Bosea vaviloviae: one gene and its partner. The protein of the gene in region 2 interacts with the protein of the main gene of each other region in a pairwise test. Links are inferred from orthologs where the notes say so. Each region holds a gene or a part of one and is shown on either strand. Other genes may lie near its edges.

Region 1 (5,255 bases), 1.4 Mb from region 2 along the record:
CGGCAGTAAGTGAAGGCACGCGGCCCTCGACATAGTTGAACATCAGGGGCGCTTCGATCTCGCGCAGGGCCTGGCGCATCTCGTCTTCGGATTGCAGCATCTCCAGCAGGACGAGATCGGCCCCGGCCTGCGCATAAGCCTTCCCGCGCGTGATCGCCTCGTCGAGGCCCAGCGGCAGGCGCGCATCCGAGCGCCCGATGATCAGGAAATCGGGATCGCGCCGTGTCGCGACAGCGATGCGGATCTTCTCGGCATGCTCCTCGCGCGAGACCAGGGCAAGGCCGGCCATGGCGCCGCAGCGTTTGGGCGTGACCTGGTCCTCGAGATGGATCGCGGCGACGCCTGCGGCCTCGTATTCGGCGACCGTGCGGGCGACGTTGTTGAGGTTGCCATAGCCGGTGTCGGCATCCGCGATGACCGGAACCGGGACGGCGGCGGCCAAGGCGCGGCCGCGCGCCACCATCTCGGTCATGGTCAGGAGGCCGATATCGGGCGCGCCGATCAGGCTGGCGGAGAGGCCGTTGCCGGTCATGTAGACCGCCTCGAAGCCGGCCTGCGCGATGGCCCGCGCGCCGATCGCATCATGGCAGCCGGGGGCGACGACGAGGCCGGGCTGGCGCAGCCTGTCGGCGAGGGAATGGCGAGGGCTCACGGCAATCTCCGTCCTGTATGCAAGATACAGAGCCTTGCACGAGATGGGCTTGTATGCCAGTCCTCGGTGACGCCGGGACGGGGCGCAGCCGCGCCCGCTCGAGCCCGTTTCGACCCGAACCAGTTTCGACCCGCCCGTTTCGATCGGAGACGCCGCCGTGACAGCCGTCCTGCCAGCCTCGCGCTCCCTCGATACGGCTCCCGCGGCGGGCGGGCTCGCCCCGGCGCTGGCGGAGGCGCTGCGCGCGTTGCTTGGCGCCCGCTTCTCGACCTCGCTGGCCGAGCGCGAGCATCATGGCCGCGGCGAATCCTACCATGCCAGCCGCCCGCCCGATGCCGTCTGCAGGGCGCAGTCGACCGAGGAGGTCGCGGGGATCGTGCGGCTTTGCGCTGAGCACGAGACCCCCGTGATCGCCTTCGGCGCGGGCACCTCGTTGGAGGGCCATATCGCGGCCTTGCAGGGCGGGGTGAGCCTCGATCTCTCCGGCATGACGCGGATCCTGGCGATCCGGCCGGAGGATTTCGACGCGACGGTCGAGGCCGGCGTCACCCGCCAGCAACTCGATGCCGCGCTGCGCGATGTCGGGCTGTTCTTCCCGGTCGATCCGGGCGCCGAATGCACGCTGGGCGGAATGGCGGCGACGCGCGCCTCGGGCACCAATGCGGTGCGCTACGGCACGATGCGCGAGAATGTGGTGACGCTTACCGTGGTGATGGCCGATGGGCGCATCATCAAGACCGGCGGGCGGGCGCGCAAATCCTCGGCCGGCTACGATCTGACCCGGCTGTTCGTCGGCTCGGAGGGAACGCTCGGGATCATCACCGAGGTGACGCTGCGCCTGCACCCGTTGCCCGAGGCCGTCTCGGCGCTGGTCTGCTCCTTCGCCACAGTGGCGGGCGCGGTCGAGGCCGTTACGGCGGTGATCCAATGCGCCGTGCCGGTGGCGCGGGTGGAACTGGTCGATGCGCGGGCGATCGCGGCGGTGAACCGGCATTCGAAGCTGGAGCTCGCGGAGACACCGACCCTGTTCTTCGAGCTGCATGGCAGCCCCTCCGAGGTCGAGCAGCAGGCCAGGACGGTGGAGGGGATCGTCGGCGAGCATGGCGCGACGCATCTCGCCTGGGCGACCGACGCGGAAGAGCGGCGCCGGCTCTGGCGCGCCCGGCACAACATCCATTACGCGCTGCAGGCGATGCGCCCGGATGCGCGGATCTGGAGCACCGATGTCTGCGTACCGATCTCGCAGCTCGCGCCCTGCCTTGCGGCAACGCAGGACGACATCGAGGCGGCGAGCTTCTATATCGGCACGGTCGGCCATGTCGGCGACGGCAATTTCCATCTCGGCCTGGTGATCGACCCGAACTCGCCAGCCGAGCTGGCTGAAGCGAAACGCCTGAACGAACGCCTGATCGAGCGCGCCATCGCCTGCGACGGCACCTGCACCGGCGAGCATGGCATCGGTTATGGCAAGGCGCAGTTCATGGAGCGCGAGCATGGCGAGGCGGTCGACGTCATGCGCGCGATCAAGCAGGCGCTCGACCCGCTCGGCATCCTCAATCCTGGCAAGGTCCTGCCCGACAAGCTTCTGCCCGACTAGATCCTGCCGGAGTCGGCCGCACTTCGGAGCTGATCGCGGCAGCTTCGAGCTCCGGCAAAATCGAATCACGAATTCCGGGGACAACCCTGGCGAAGGCTCTTGAACAAAGCAAGAACATCGTTGATAGTGGCGTCACGGATCGGTAGGGTCCGGCTCCGGTCGATGGCCGGTTTCGATGTGCGCAGGAAATGGAGCCTCTCATGGCTGGTAGCGTCAACAAGGTCATTCTGGTCGGCAATCTCGGGCGCGATCCCGAGGTACGGCGTCTCGGCAGCGGCGAACCCGTGGTCAATCTGCGGATCGCGACCTCCGAAACCTGGCGCGACAAGCAGTCGGGCGAGAAGAAGGAGCGCACCGAGTGGCACTCGGTGGTGATCTTCAACGAGAACCTCGCCAAGGTCGCCGAGCAATATCTGAAGAAGGGCTCGAAGATCTATATCGAGGGCCAGCTCCAGACCCGCAAATGGCAGGATCAGTCGGGTGTCGAGAAATACACCACCGAGATCGTGCTGCAGCGCTTCCGTGGTGAACTGACCATCCTCGACAGCCGGGGGCAGGGCGGTTCGGACGAATATGGCGAAGGCAGCGGCGCGATGGAGGATCGCTCGGGCGGCGGCAGCTCCTTTGGCCGGTCGAGCCCGATGGGCGGCGGCGCTGCACCGCGCCAGCCCGCCATGGCGGGTGGCGGCGGCGGTGGCGGCCGTTCATCCTCGACCCATCTCGACGACGATATTCCGTTCTAGGCCGTTCCAGGCTCCGGGCGGCGAGAGAAGTCGGCTTTTCGCTTAGGCAAGCATTCAAAACGGGCGGTTCGGACGAGGTCCGGGCCGCCCTTTTTTGATCGTCTCCCCCGGTGCGGCCGCCGCGCATTGGCATGCCGCTTGCCTGATCCTTGCCGCAGGATAGGCTCTCGCTTGTGCTGCACTTCCGGTTCAGCGAGAGGAGGTCGATCATGCCGACACGGCGTAGGTTTATTCAGCTTGGCGCCGCGGCGCTGGCCTTGCCCGCTCCGAATATCGGGCGTGCGGCCGACAAGAGCGTGCTGAAATTCGTGCCGCAGGCCGATCTCGCCGTGGTCGATCCGATCTGGACGACGGCGACGGTGACGCGCAACCACGCCTTCATGGTCTACGATACGCTGTTTGGGCAGGACGAAACCTACAAGGCCCAGCCGCAAATGGCCGAGGGCGCGGTTGCCGATGCCGACGGCAAGGTCTGGACGATCAAGCTGCGCGACGGTCTCGTCTTTCATGACGGCGCGCGCGTACTGGCCCGCGACTGCGTGGCGAGCCTGAAGCGCTGGGGCAAGCGCGATTCCTTCGGCCAGACGCTGCTGGGTTTGACCGACGAACTCACGGCCGTCGACGACAAGACGCTGCAATTCCGCTTGAAGAAGCCGTTCCCGCTCCTGCCCGATGCGCTCGCCAAGATGACCGCCTTCATGCCGGTGATCATGCCGGAGCGGCTGGCGAACACTGACGCCTTCACCCAGGTCACCGAGGTCATCGGCAGCGGCCCGTTCCGCTTCGTCGCGGCTGAGCGCCAATCGGGCAGCCGTGCCGTCTATGAGAAGTTCGCCGGCTATGTTCCGCGCAGCGGTGGCGTGCCCGGCCGCACCGCCGGGCCCAAGATCGTGAATTTCGACCGGGTCGAATGGCACACGCTGCCCGACCCCGCGACGGCGGCGGCCGCGCTGCAGAGCGGCGAGATCGACTGGGTCGAGCAGCCCTTGCCCGATCTGCTGCCGATGCTGGCGAAGAATCCCGCAATCGAGGTCGTGATCAAGGAGACGACTGGTGCGGTTGCGATCATGCGGATGAACCACCTGCATCCGCCCTTCGACAATCCGGCGATCCGCCGCGCGATCCTGCTGGCGATCGACCAGTCCGAGTTCATGGAAGCGGTCGGCGGACCCGACAAGAGCCTGTGGCGCCCTGGCGTCGGCGTCTTCCCGCCGGGCACGCCACTGGCGAGCGATGCCGGCATGGAGGTGCTCAACGGCCCGCGCGACCCGGCTAAGGTCAAGCAGGCGCTGGCGGCGGCCGGCTATAATGGCGAGAAGGTTGTGCTGCTCGGCGTCACCGACCTCGCCAATCTCAAGGCCGAATGCGAGGTCGCCAACGAGATGCTGATGCGCATCGGCATGAATGTCGACTATCAGGCCATGGATTGGGGCACCGTCGTGGCGCGGCGCGCCAAGAAGGAGCCGCCGGCGCAGGGCGGCTGGAACTGCTTCTTCACCGGCTGGGCCGGGCTCGACATGTTCGATCCCGTCGGCCATCTCTCGCTGCGCGGCAATGGCGCCAATGCCTGGCCGGGTTGGCCGGTGGCGCCCAAGATCGAGGCGCTGCGCGATGCCTGGATCGAGGCGCCCGACCTTGCCGCGCAGAAGGCGATCGCGGCCGATATCCAGAAACAGGTCTTCGAGGACGTGCCCTATGCGCCGCTCGGCCAGTATTTCCAGCCGACGGCCTATCGCAAGACGCTGACCGGTGTGCTGGCGAGCTTCCCGACCTTCTGGAACGTCAAGCGGGTGTGAGGGGAGAGGCCTGAAGCCATTGTAGAGCGTCATTCTCGGGCTTGTGCCCTGAGAATCTCATGACCAGAGGGTTCTGGTTTACGAGATGGTCGGGTCAAGCCCGACCATGACGCGCTTCACATATGGGAGATCGCTCACCCCGCCGCGGCGCGCTCCAGCGCAGCGATGTCGATCTTGGTCATCTGCATCATGGCCTGCATGACCCGGCCTGCCTTGGCGGGGTCCGGGTCCATGTTGAGTTCCAGCAGCCGGTCGGGCGTGACCTGCCAGGACAGGCCGTATTTGTCCTTGAGCCAGCCGCATTGGCTGGTCTGGCCGCCTTCGCCAAGCTTCTCCCAGAAATAATCGACCTCCTCCTGCGAGCCGCAATGGATCAGGAGCGAGATCGCTTCGGTGAACTTGAAATGCGGCCCGCCGTTCAGCGCGGTGAACTGCATGCCCTCGAGCTCGAAGAATGCGCAGAGCAC
Region 2 (5,382 bases):
AATACATCGGACCCCGACACGGGCTGGATCGATCCCGCTCGCCCGCTGCCGGCCGAAGCATCGGCACAAGCCGGGATACGGAGATCGAGATGGCGCGGAACAGGATCGGTCTCGGGCTCGTCACGGGCCTTCATATCCTGGTCGGCGCATTTGCCGCAGCCTGGCTGCTCGCGCCGCCAGCGGCCTTCGCCCAGGGTGGAGCGGAGATCCGCTACATGCAATTGAATGACGAGACGGTCGGCGGCAGGCGGCTGACCTTCCGCGACAAGACCGTGATCTCGCTCCACAAGAACCACGACTACACCATCTCCGGCCCGCTCCATGTCGGCTTCTACGAATCGGGCGGCAAGAAGCCGACGCGGGGCAAATGGGAGGTCCGCTACGGCAACACCCTCTATGTGACGATGGAGGACGCCTCCTCGCGCGCCTGGGTTTTCTTCAAGATCGGCGACAAGCTCTATCTGCGCACGGTGACAGGCGGTGTGCCCAACTTCGGCGACCTCATCCTCAACATCGCGCCGTTGCGGTGAGGCTGCCGCCCTGAGATCACGTCGCATTCGTTTCTAAAAGCCGAGAGCATTGCTGTTGCGCCTCACAAAAAGCTCTGCGGATCGACATCGACCGCAACCCTGACCGAGCCTTTCGGCTTCGGCCCGCGCTTGAGCCAGGCGCGCAGATAGTCCTGCAGATTGACCTCGCGCGTCGTCTTGACGATCAATCGCACGCGATGGCGCCCGCGCAGCACCGCGAGCGGCGCCTCCGCCGGCCCCAGCACCGAGACACCGTCGGGCGCATCGGCGCAACGCGCCAGCGCACGTGCATGCCCCTCCGCCTCGGCGGCGGTGTTCGCCGATACGATCAGCCCGGCGAGCCGCCCGAAAGGCGGCAGGCCGGCCGCCTCGCGTGACGCCGTCTCGGCGGCGTAGAACCGCTCCGGATCGCCCGAGATCAGCGCCTTCAGCACGGGGTGCCCGGGATCATGCGTCTGCAGCAGGGCGCGCCCAGGCCTTTCGCCGCGCCCCGCTCGGCCGGTCACCTGCCGCAGCACCTGGAAGGTCCGCTCGGCCGCGCGCGGATCGCCCGAGGTCAGGCCGAGATCGGCATCGACCACGCCGACCAGGGTCATGCCCGGAAAATTGTGGCCCTTGGCGACGAGCTGCGTGCCGATGACGATGTCGAATTCGCCCGACGCGACCGCCATCAGCTCCTGTTTCAAGCGCTCGGTGCCCCCTGGAAAATCGCTGGACAGCACGATCCCCCGCGCCTGCGGGAACAGCGTCGCGACCTCCTCGGCCAAGCGCTCGACGCCCGGCCCGCAGGCCGAGAGGCTCTCAGCCGCATGGCAGGCCGGGCATTCATGCGGCCGGCGCTCGACATGGCCACAATGATGGCAGACCAGCGCCCGCCGGAAGCGATGGTCGACCAGCCAGGCTGAGCAGTTCGGGCATTGGAAGCGGTGGCCGCAATCGCGGCACAGCGTCAGCGGGGCATAGCCGCGCCGGTTGAGGAAGAGCAGCGACTGCTCCTTGGCCTCCAGATTGTCGCTGATCGCCTTGATCAAAGCACCCGAGATCCAGCGCCCGCGCTCGGGCTTGTCCTGGCGCAGATCGACCAGCCCCAGCGTCGGCAATTCGCGTCCGCCGAAGCGCTCGGGCAGCTTGAGATGCGTGTAGCGCCCGCGCTCGGCATTGACGCGCGTCTCGAGCGAGGGCGTCGCCGAGGTCAGGATGACGGGCGCGTTCTCGATGCGCCCGCGCACCACGGCCATGTCGCGGGCATGATAGCTGACGCCGTCTTCTTGCTTATAGGCGGCCTCATGCTCCTCATCGACGACGATCAGGCCGAGATCGCGATAGGGCAGGAACAGGGCTGAACGCGCACCTGCCACCACCCTGGCCTCGCCGCTCGCGATCGCCGCCTGCAACCGCTCGCGCTTGCGGCCCGTCACGGCCGAATGCCAAAGCCCGGGCCTGACCCCGAAGCGCGCCTCAAAACGGTCGATGAACTGCGCCGTCAGCGCGATCTCCGGCATCAGGATCAGGCTCTGGCGGCCCTGCCGGATCGCCTGCGCCACCGCCTCGAAATAGACCTCGGTCTTGCCCGAGCCGGTGACCCCCTCGAGTAGGGTCACGCCGAAAGCAGCAGTCTGAACCGACGCCACGAGCTCTTTGGCCGCCGCCGCCTGCCCCTCCGACAGAACCGGTTGCGCGTGATCGGGATCGGGCATCGCCGCGATCGCGTCGCGCGGCAGCGCCTCGACGCTGAAGGTGCCGGCATCGACCAATGAGTCGATCACCGCCATGCTGACAGAGGCTGCCTCCGCCAGCGCCGACTTGCCCGTCAGCAGACCGCCCTCGGCGGCGGCGATGGCGCGGGCGCGGGCCGGCGTCATGCGGGCGGGCGGCGCGCCGACAAGTCTGACGCCGAGCTTGGGCCGCTCCGGCGTATCGTCGGGCTGCCGGCGCAGCACCAGCGCCAGCACCGAGCCCTTGGGGGCGAGCGTGTACCAGGCGACCCAGTCGACCAGCTTCATCAGGGCGGGATCGAGCGGCGGCATGTCGACCCGCCCCGTCACCCGCTTGAGATTGCCGCCGCGGCCTGAGCCCTGGCTCCAGACCACGCCCACGGTCTCGCGCGGGCCGAGTGGGACATGCACGACATCGCCGGGCTTGAGCACGAGCCCGTTCGGCACCGCATAGCTATAGGCCTGGTCGAGCCCGAGCGGGATCAGCACGTCGACCGTGCCGCCGCCTTCCCCACTCTCTGGCTCATCATTCATGGCCGCGTGTCTAGCATCGATTCGCGACCTGTTAAGGCAGGGGCGTCATGCTCAGCCGAACCACTGCGTCATGCTCGCCCTTGTGGCGAGCATCCACGTCTTGCCTCCCTCGACGGAAAAGGCGCGGTTCAAAGACGTGGATGGTCGGGACAAGCCCGACCATGACGGGAGTCCCGAGCCTTGACCGATTTCGACACCCTGCGCCGCGATTGGCTCGCCCATCTGGCAAATGAGCGCCGGCTCTCGCCCAAGACGCTCGAAGCCTATGGCCGCGATCTCGGCCAGTTCTCCGCCTTTCTGGAAGGCCATCTCGGCGGTCCGGCCTCGCTGGCCGATATCGCGGCGCTGAAACCCTTCGACCTGCGCGCCTTCCTCGGCCAGCGTCGGCGCGAGAATGTCGGCAACCGCACATTGATGCGCCAGCTCGCGAGCCTGCGCTCCTTCGCCCGTTTCGGCGAGCGCACCGGCAAGCTGAAAGCCGCAGCCTTCGCCGCGACGCGCGGGCCGCGCATCGGCAAATCGCTGCCGCGCCCGCTCGACGCCCGCGCCGCCAAGGCCGTGACCCAGGTCGACATCCGCGCCGGCGAGGAGCGCGAGGCCTGGGTGCTGGCGCGAGATGCCGCCGTGCTGGCGCTGCTCTATGGCTGCGGCCTGCGCATTTCGGAGGCCCTGTCGCTGACCCGCGCCCAGGCGCCGACGAGTGCCGGTGACACCCTGACAGTGATCGGCAAGGGCCAAAAGACCCGCATGGTCCCTGTTCTGCCAGCCGTGGTGACGGCCATCGCCGAATATATCGCGCTTTGCCCCTGGCGCTTGCCGCCGGATGGTCCGCTCTTCCTCGGCGTCAAAGGCGGCCCACTCTCGCCCCGCATCATCCAGCTTGCGGTCGAGGGCTTGCGCGGCGCACTCGGTCTGCCGTCCTCGGCGACGCCGCATTCCCTGCGACACTCCTTCGCGACCCATCTGCTGGGTCGCGGCGGCGATCTGCGCGCCATCCAGGAGCTGCTCGGCCACGCCTCGCTCTCGACGACGCAGATCTACACTCGCATCGACTCGACGCGATTGATGGCGGCCTATGACGCCGCCCATCCCCGCGCCGGGCGCTGAGCAAGCGACGCTCGCAAATTCCCGACTTGAATTCGTCATGCAACACGGTCATTCCCGCCCTGCAATTTCTAGGGGAGAGAATCAGTCCATGTCAGCAGCGCCCGACTTCACCGACAGCGGCAACAAGCGCATCGGCTTGCTGATCGCCATTCTCGCCCTGCTGCTCGCCTTCTCCGAGATCGGCGGCAAGAACGCCGAACAGGACGCGCTCGCGAAGAATGTCGAGGCGTCCAATCTCTGGGCCTTCTTCCAGGCCAAGACGATCCGGGGCACGACCTTGCGCACGGCTGCCGAGGCGATGGAGGTCGAGCTGGCCGGGGTCACCGACCCCGCCGCGCGCGACCGCATGGGCAAGCGCATCGAATCCTGGAAGGCGACCGTCGCCCGCTATGAATCCGAGCCCGAAACCAATGACGGCCGCAAGGAGCTCATGGCGCGCGCCAAGGCGGCAGAAGCCCAGCGCGACATCTCCTCGGCCCGCGACGACAAATACGACGTGGTCTCGGGGCTGTTCCAGATCGCCATCGTCGTCTCGTCGGCGGCGATCATCACCGGCCTCACCCTGCTGGCCTTTACCGGAGTGGGACTTGGACTGCTCGGCGTCGCCCTGATGGCCGTCGCGCAATTCGCGCCTACCGCGTTGTTCTGATGGCGCGGTCGGCTAGGATGCTGGCTCAATTTCGATGAAGTCAGGGCCTGATGCCGATCGCGATCAGTGTCAAAGCCGCAAATGACACAGCGGCCAGGATAGAGGCTTCGTGGGAACAGGCAGCGCGTTTCGAGGACCCGCCTTCGATGCGCAGCCTGTCCTATCCGCCGCATATCACCTTGGCGATCTATGACAATATCGAACCGCAGCGAATCATTTCAACTCTGTGCCGGCCGCACTAACGGCCGGATGCCTGGGTGCCGCATTGCACGCTTGCCACCCAGGTGAAAACCGAACTCCGGGATGAGGCACTCGCATTTGTCAGCCGCCCGATCTCCCCGTTCGAGGTCGTTTTCGACACCGCTGACTGCGTGAGCTTTCCGCCCGTCGCCGTCTTGAGAGAACGTACACTTTCGGCGGCCTGATTGGGGCAGGCAAACTCGCGTCAGGCTCCAGCCGGCCGCGCCCACGGCCTGCGGTCGTCGTCAGCCGCACGGAACCGCGCGATCTCGCCGGCACAAGACCGCGTCACGTCGATATCGTCCCAGCCATTGAGCAACTGCTCGCGCCAGACCGGGTCAATCGCGAACGTGACCGCGCGATTGCCCCAGGCAACCGTCTGCTCCGCCAGATCGACGCTGACCGGCAGATCCGGCGTCGCGGTCAGGGCCGCCAGCAGATCCTCGATGTCGGCCTCGTCGAGCACCGCCGGCAAAAGCCCGTTCTTGACCGCGTTGGACGCGAAGATGTCGCCGAAGGTCGGCGCCAGCACGACGCGGACGCCATGATCGGCCAGCGCATAGACCGCCGCCTCTCGCGACGAGCCCGAGCCGAAATTACGCCGCGC

What was found. Proteins that work in one complex are often made in the same cells at the same time.
Region 1: the proteins of BHK69_RS28825 (region 2) and ssb interact in binary tests that used the Escherichia coli proteins (3 or more experiments, as listed by UniProt). The link is inferred for Bosea vaviloviae from one-to-one orthologs.

Annotation. Positions count from the first base shown.
Region 1 is NZ_CP017147.1:4,797,742-4,802,996, reverse strand. What follows is about bases 1,424-4,220. They hold ssb (single-stranded DNA-binding protein), read left to right. Parts: upstream 1,424-2,449; coding sequence 2,450-2,992; downstream 2,993-4,220. Other genes in these bases: BHK69_RS21980 (ABC transporter substrate-binding protein), read left to right, coding at 3,202-4,220; BHK69_RS21990 (FAD-binding oxidoreductase), read left to right, coding at 1,424-2,249. Also shown: BHK69_RS21995 (isocitrate lyase/PEP mutase family protein), read right to left, coding at 1-652; more of BHK69_RS21990, read left to right, coding at 810-1,423; more of BHK69_RS21980, read left to right, coding at 4,221-4,788; BHK69_RS21975 (VOC family protein), read right to left, coding at 4,923-5,255. UniProt on the Escherichia coli protein: Plays an important role in DNA replication, recombination and repair. Binds to ssDNA and to an array of partner proteins to recruit them to their sites of action during DNA metabolism. Acts as a sliding platform that migrates on DNA via reptation.
Region 2 is NZ_CP017147.1:6,208,585-6,213,966, forward strand. Bases 187-3,110 are described here. They hold BHK69_RS28825 (primosomal protein N'), read right to left. Parts: upstream 2,780-3,110; coding sequence 593-2,779; downstream 187-592. Other genes in these bases: BHK69_RS28820 (hypothetical protein), read left to right, coding at 187-530; BHK69_RS28830 (tyrosine recombinase XerC), read left to right, coding at 2,960-3,110. In the rest of the region: more of BHK69_RS28820, read left to right, coding at 90-186; more of BHK69_RS28830, read left to right, coding at 3,111-3,886; BHK69_RS28835 (DUF4337 domain-containing protein), read left to right, coding at 3,975-4,535; BHK69_RS33300 (hypothetical protein), read left to right, coding at 4,586-4,777; leuD (3-isopropylmalate dehydratase small subunit), read right to left, coding at 4,981-5,382.